One region of the Achromobacter sp. AONIH1 genome, then DNA from elsewhere that is predicted to be linked to it. Evidence: riboswitches for the same ligand, from Rfam matches in the RefSeq annotation. Region 1 holds a riboswitch; the other holds the start of a gene.

What was found. A riboswitch is a leader RNA that binds a small molecule or an ion and turns the genes downstream of it on or off. The one in region 1 is predicted to bind glycine.
Region 2: linked by a shared signal. The riboswitch ahead of gcvT (glycine cleavage system aminomethyltransferase GcvT) and the one ahead of C2U31_RS16500 (D-amino acid dehydrogenase) in region 1 are both predicted to bind glycine.

The regions. Positions count from the first base shown of each region.
Region 1 covers NZ_CP026124.1:3,590,179-3,593,576, forward strand. The annotation lists gene C2U31_RS16495 (MFS transporter) at 1-533, shown strand, start outside; gene C2U31_RS16500 (D-amino acid dehydrogenase) at 605-1,831, opposite strand; glycine riboswitch at 1,878-1,959, opposite strand; glycine riboswitch at 1,963-2,064, opposite strand; gene ampC (class C beta-lactamase) at 2,237-3,398, shown strand, end outside.
Region 2 covers NZ_CP026124.1:97,422-100,819, forward strand. The annotation lists gene gcvH (glycine cleavage system protein GcvH) at 1-185, opposite strand, end outside; gene gcvT (glycine cleavage system aminomethyltransferase GcvT) at 273-1,373, opposite strand; glycine riboswitch at 1,454-1,588, opposite strand; glycine riboswitch at 1,618-1,712, opposite strand; gene C2U31_RS00405 (ZIP family metal transporter) at 1,822-2,715, opposite strand; gene C2U31_RS00410 (superoxide dismutase) at 2,741-3,355, opposite strand.

The sequences.
Region 1 (3,398 bases):
CCTACTTCTGCATCGTCGGCGGCAACGCCACGCTGGCGTTCTGGATGCCTTCGCTGGTGCGCGAGCTGGGCGTGCGCGGCGCGCTGGACATCGGCCTGCTGTCGGCGATCCCCTTCACGTTGGGCACCGTGGCGATGGTGCTCAACGGCGCGCACTCCGACAAGACCGGCGAGCGGCGCCTGCATTGCGCCGGCGCCACGCTGGTCGGCGCGGCGGGGCTCGCGCTGACCGCCGCCTACATCGGCAATCCCGTGCTGGCGATGGCCGCGCTGAGCGTGTCCGCCATCGGCGTGCTGGGCGCGTTTCCCGTGTTCTGGGCGATTCCGGCGGGCTTCTTGACCGGCACGGCAGCCGCCGGCGGCATCGCCTTCATCAATTCGGTCGGCAACCTGGCGGGCTTCGCCACGCCCTTCATGATGGGCTGGATGAAGGAATGGACCGGCGGCGTGGCCGCCGGCCTGTACGTGGTGGCCGCCATGCAGCTGACCTCGACCGCGATCGTCGCGCTGGCGATGCGCCGGCTGGCGCGCTAGCGCAAGGCGACGGGCGGCCACCCGCTGGCGGCGAACGGCGGTCCGCCGGTTGCGGCCGCGTCCGCGTCGTCTCAGTGCGGCCGCAACCGTTCGCCGACGCTAGCCGCCAGCAATTGCGCGGTGGCCGCCGACAAGGTCCAGCCCAGGTGGCCGTGGCCGGTGTTGTAGAACACGCCCGGCCGCTTGCCCGGACCCACGCGCGGCATCATGTCCGGCGTCATCGGGCGCAGCCCGCACCAGGGCACCACGCGCGCCGTCCTGACGCCGGGGAAGTGGCGGCGGGTCCAGTCCACCAGCGGCTGCACGCGTTCGGCGCGGATGTCCAGGTTGTAGCCGTTGAACTCGGCGGTGCCGGCCACGCGGAAGCGGTCGCCCAGCCGGCTGGTGACGATCTTGGCGGCCTCGTCGAGCAGGCTGACGCGCGGCGCGGCCTCGCGGCTGGCGGCGTCGTCCAGGTGCACGCTGATCGAATAGCCCTTGACCGGATAGATGTTGACCGTGTCGCCCAGCTGCCGCGCGAAGCGTCGGCTGGCCGCGCCGGCGCAGACCACCACGGCGTCGGCCTGGTACCGGTCGTCGCCGCCGTCCGTGCCGGCCAGGTCCAGCGCGTAGCCCGTGCCGTCGGCCGCGATCGCGGCGACGTCGGCGTCCTGCACGAAGCGCACGCCCAGTCGCTCGCAGGCCTGGGCCAGCCCGCGCGTGAACTTGTGGATGTCGCCGGTGGCGTCGGACGGCGTGTAGAAGCCGGCGTGGCAGGCCGTTTGCAGCGCCGGCTCGATGTCGCGAGCCTCCTCGGGCGTGACCGCGTAGCGTTCCAGGCCGCCTTCGCGCAGCAGCTCGTTGCCGCGTCGCGCGGCCTCGAAGCTGGCGGCGTCGTGGTAGATGTGCAGGATGCCGCGCCGCTCCAGGTCGAAGTCGATGCCTTCGGCCTCGGCCATGTCGTACAGGTGCTGGCGCGCCTCGATCGCCAGCCGGGTGGTGGCGATGGTGTTGCGGCGGTGGTTGGGGATCTGGCGCATGAATTGCAGCAGCCAGGAATACTTGTGCCAGCTGAAGCGCGGATTGAGCAGCAGCGGCGCGTTGCTGCGGCCCAGCCAGCGCAGACCCTTGAGCACGGTGGCGGCGCTGTTCCAGACCTCGGCGTTGCTGGCCGACAGCTGGCCGCCGTTGGCGTAGGAGGTTTCCATCGCGGGATAGCGCTGGCGGTCGTAGACGGAAACGTCGTAACCCTGCTTGCGCAGGACGTAGGCGGACGTGACGCCGGTGATACCGGCGCCAATGATGGCGATGCGGGGCATGATTGCTCCAGATGGCGTGGCGACGGCCGGCCGGCCGCTGCACCCCATCTGTCCCGGTACCTGAGAGCTTTGCCCGGCGCGTGCCGGGGTTCCCCTTCGGTGGGCGCGCAATGCGCCTCTCTCCAGATCGTCTACACCGCGCAGTCCTGTCTGCCTGAGAGTTTCCGGGGCGGTTGCTCCGTCGGCGCCCGCCGCGCGGCCGGGCCGGGGCGAGTCTCTTCTGCGGGGTGTTTGCTACGACCGTGGCAGGATAGCCAAATATTTCGCGTCCTGGAATTCAGGGTTAGTACCAGTATGGGCGCGGCGGCGCTACCATCCTGGGTTCGCGCGGGGCGCGCGCCGGCATGCCGGTCGCCGCCGCCTGGCCCCGCCCGCCTTGCTTGCGCTGTTTTCCGGGAGTTCTCCATGCGCCTGTCCGCCTTGTTCCGCCGCTGCCTGCTGGCCGTTGCCCTTGCCGCATCGCTGCCCGCGTCGGCGCTGTCCCCCATCTACGACGCCGACGCCCGCGTGCGCGCGGCCGTGCTGACGGTGATGAAGCAGCATGAAATCGCCGGCATGGCGGTGGCCGTGACCCGGCAGGGCGAGCAGCATTTCTACAGTTTCGGCCTGGCATCCTGGGAGACGCGCGTCCCGGTCACCAACGACACGCTGTTCGAAGTGGGCTCGATCAGCAAGACCTATTCGGCCACCTTGGCCGCCTATGCGCAGGCGCTGGGTCGGCTGTCGCTGGCGGATCCGGTCGAGCGCCACGTGCCCGAGCTGGCGGGCAGCGCTTTTGGCAAGGTCTCGCTGCTGGGCCTGGCCACGCACACGGCGGGCGGCTTTCCGCTGCAGGTGCCTGACACGGTGCGCGACCGCGCCCAGCTCATGGCCTATCTGCAGGCCTGGCAGCCCAGCTACGCGGAAGGCACGCGCCGCACGTATGCCAATCCCAGCATCGGCATGCTGGGCGTGGTGACCGCCAATGCCATGGGCCAGGCCTATGTGCCGCTGATGCAGGGCACGCTATTGCCCAAGCTGGGCCTGCCCAGCACCTATCTGCAGGTGCCGGCCGACCAGATGGCGCGCTACGCGCAGGGCTACGACAAGCGCAACCAGCCGGTGCGCGTGAGTCCCGGCGTGCTGGCCGACGAGGCCTACGGCGTCAAGACCAGCGCCCGCGACCTGCTGCGCTTCGTGGAACTGAACCTGGGCGGCACCAGCGGCGACGCCAAGCTGGATCAGGCCATCGCCGACACGCACCGGGGCTACTTCGAACTGGGCGGCATGACGCAGGACCTGGTGTGGGAGCAGTACCGCTATCCGGCGCCGCTGGACACCGTGCTGGAAGGCAATTCCAACACGGTCGCCTTCGAGACGCACGACGTGCGCGCGCTGCGTCCGCCGCTGGCGCCGCGCGCCGACGCCTGGATCAACAAGACCGGCGCCACCAATGGCTTCGGCGCCTACGTCGCCTTCGTGCCGGGACGCCGGATCGGCATCGTGATCCTGGCCAACCGCAACTATCCCAACGCCGATCGCGTGCGCCTGGCCTATGAGGTGCTGGACGCGCTGGAGACGGGAGGCC
Region 2 (3,398 bases), 3.2 Mb from region 1:
ACCGACTCGACCACGCCGGCGGTTTCGCCGGCGGCCAGCTTGGCGCCGACCTTGACGTCGCCGACGAAGACCAGGTCGCCCAGCTGGTCCTGGGCGGTGTCGGTGATGCCGACGACGAACACGTCGCCTTCGGCTTTGACCCATTCATGGGACTCGGTGTACTTGCGATCGGTGGGCAGGCTCATGGGAACTCCTGGGGCTATTCGGATGGGGGAAAGGGATTGCGCGCCTCGCGCGCGGGCCTGCCGGCCGGCGCGCGCGAAGCTTCGAGTTTACGAGTGTTCGACGGCTTTGCCGTTACGGACAAATGGCAGCTTGCAGACCAGGGCGGGCACCCACTTGCCACGGATGTCCACCTCGACCGTGTCGCCGGGAGCCACGCCCACGGGCAGGCGGGCGAAGCCGATGGACACGCCCAGCGTGGGCGACATGGTGCCGCTGGTCAGCTCGCCCGCGCCCTGCTTGGCGCGCACGGCCATGTGGGCGCGCATCACGCCGCGCTCCTGCAGCTTCAGGCCCAGGAAGGCGGCCGGGGTGGCGAATTGTTCCAGCGCGTCGCGGCCGATGAAGCGGCGCTCGGCGTTCTTCAGCGACACCGTCCAGGTCAGGCCGGCCTGGTCGGGCTGGATCAGCTCGTCCATGTCCTGACCGTAGAGATTCATGCCGGCTTCCAGGCGCAGCGTGTCGCGCGCGCCCAGGCCGCAGGGACGCACGCCTTGCGCCGCCAGGTCGCGCCACAACGCGACGGCCTGCGTGGCGGGCAGCACGATCTCGAAGCCGTCCTCGCCGGTGTAGCCGGTGCGGGCCACCAGCGTGTCGTCGCCCACCTGGGCGGCCACGAAGGGCGTCAGCGGTTCGCTGGCGGCCTGCCAGGCCGGACGCGCGGCCCAGACCTTGGCGCGGGCGTTCGGGCCCTGCACGGCGATCATGGCCAGGTCGCGGCGCGGCGCGATGGCCACGTCGAACTTGCCGGACTGCCGGACGCGCTGCATCCAGGCGATGTCCTTGTCGGCGGTGCCGGCATTGACCACGACGCGCCACTCATCGGCGGCGAAGAAATAGATGATCAGGTCGTCGATCACGCCGCCCTGCGGATTGAGCATGCAGCTGTACAGCGCCTTGCCCGGCACGGTCAGCTTGGCCACGTCGTTGGCGACCAGGCGTTGCAGGAAGGCGAAGGCGTCCGGGCCGGTCACGTCGACGTTGAGCATGTGCGAGACATCGAACATGCCGGCGTCCTGGCGCACGGCGTGGTGCTCTTCCAACTGCGAGCCGTAGGCCAGCGGCATGTCCCAGCCGCCGAAGTCGACCATTCGGGCGCCGGAGGCGATGTGTTCGTCGGCCAGCGGGGTGCGTTTGAGGGTTGCGGACATGCGCGGGAACTCCGGAGCGGCAGCGTTGCCAGGGTTGCGGAAAGCCGCCAGCGGACACGCGTCCACGGCACGGCTGAATCTTCCGCCCCTCTGTCCTTTTGCCTGAGAGTTGCCCCGCGTGGCGGGTGTGCACCTTCGGCGCCTGGGCTGCCCGCTACGTCCCCATTCGGGACGGCCTGAAAGGCGCGGCGCCAGGTCTCTCCAGAGTGCTGTTTTGCCGCGTCGACCGAAAACCGGGACAGGGCAAGCATGGACGGTATGGGTTACCTGAGCGATTCCGGGCGAATTGCGCCTTCGGCGGCGGCCAGCTTGATGGCCGCTCTCTCCCGCAACATGCGTGACAGCGGCGCAAGCATACATCGAAACCCCGGGCGCCGGAAAGCGAGGAAACCCGGCAGTCCGCGCGCCGTTCGGGCGGCCGCGACAGACCGGGAGCAAGCCGCCGCCACTAACCCAGCGCGGTGTCCAGCAGCATCATCAGCACGAAGCCCAGCATCAGCCCGCCGGTGGCATGGACCTCGTGTCCCTTGCGGTGCGATTCGGGAATGATTTCATGGCTGATGACGAAGAGCATGGCCCCGGCGGCAAAGCCCAGTCCCCACGGCAGCAAGGCCGCCGACCAGCCCACCACGGCAGCGCCCAGCACCGCGCCCAGCGGCTCGACCAGGCCCGACAGCATGCCCAGCGCCACAGCGAAGGCGCGCTTGTAACCAGCGGCCATCAGCGCCACCGCCACCACCAGCCCTTCGGGAATGTCCTGGATGGCGATGCCGGTGGCCAGCGCCGTGCCGCGCAGCGGGTCGTTGCCGGCATAGCCCACGCCGATGGCCAGCCCTTCGGGCAGGTTGTGCAGCGTGATGGCGAACACGAACAGCCAGGTGCGGCGCAGGCGATGCGCCTCGATGCCTTCCCTGCCCTTGATGAAATGCTCGTGCGGCAGGCAGCGGTCCATCAGCAGCAGCACCGCCGCGCCCAGCAGGATGGCGGCGCCCACCAGGATGCCGGCGCCCCAGGGGCCATACCCCAGCTCGCCCGCCGCGGCGATGCCGGGCGCCACCAGAGAGAAGGCGCTGGCGGCCAACATCACGCCGGCGCCAAAGCCGTACAGGCTGTCCTGCACTTTCTGCGGCAAGGTCTGGGCGAACAGCACGGGCAGCGTGCCCAGCGCGGTCGCGGCGGCGGCCATCATGCCGCCCAGCAGCGCGTCGGCCACGTGCGGCGCGCGCACGTCCAGGCAGACCCAAAGCTGGTACAGGGCCAGGCAGGACACCAGCACGGCCAGCGTCCAGATGCTGACGCTGGTGGCGGCCGGCCGGATCCGGTGTCGGCTGAATGTGTTCATGGGCGCCTCGCTGGCCTAACCGCGATCAGCCCACGGCGGCGGCGTAGCGGCGCGCCACCTCGGACCAATCGATCACGTTGTAGAACGCGCCGATGTACTCGGGACGGCGGTTCTGGTACTTCAGGTAGTAGGCGTGCTCCCATACGTCCAGGCCCAGGATCGGGGTATTGCCGTGCATCAGCGGGCTGTCCTGGTTGGCGCTGCTCTCGACCACGAGCTTGCCGGCCGGCGTCACCGACAGCCAGGCCCAGCCGCTGCCGAAGCGGGTCAGCGCGGCCTTGGTGAAGGCTTCGCGGAAAGCGTCCAGCCCGCCGAGGTCGGACGCGATGGCCTGCGCCAGCGCGCCGTCGGGCGCGCCGCCGCCGCGCGGCGACATCACGGTCCAGAACAGGCTGTGGTTGGCATGGCCGCCGCCGTTGTTGCGCACCGCCGCGGTGATGGCGGCGGGCAGCTGGTCCAGCCGCGCCACCAGCGACTCGACCGGTTCATCGGTCGACAGGCCGGCGCCTTCTAGGGCGGCGTTCAGGTTGTTGACGTAGGTCTGGTGATGCTTGCCGTGATGGATCTCCATCGTCAGCGCGTCGATGTGCGGCTCCAGCGCGTCATAGGCGTAGGGCAGCGCGGGCAAGGTATGGGCCATCAGATGTCTCCGTCAGATCGTCCCTCGGTGGCGGGAACGAATC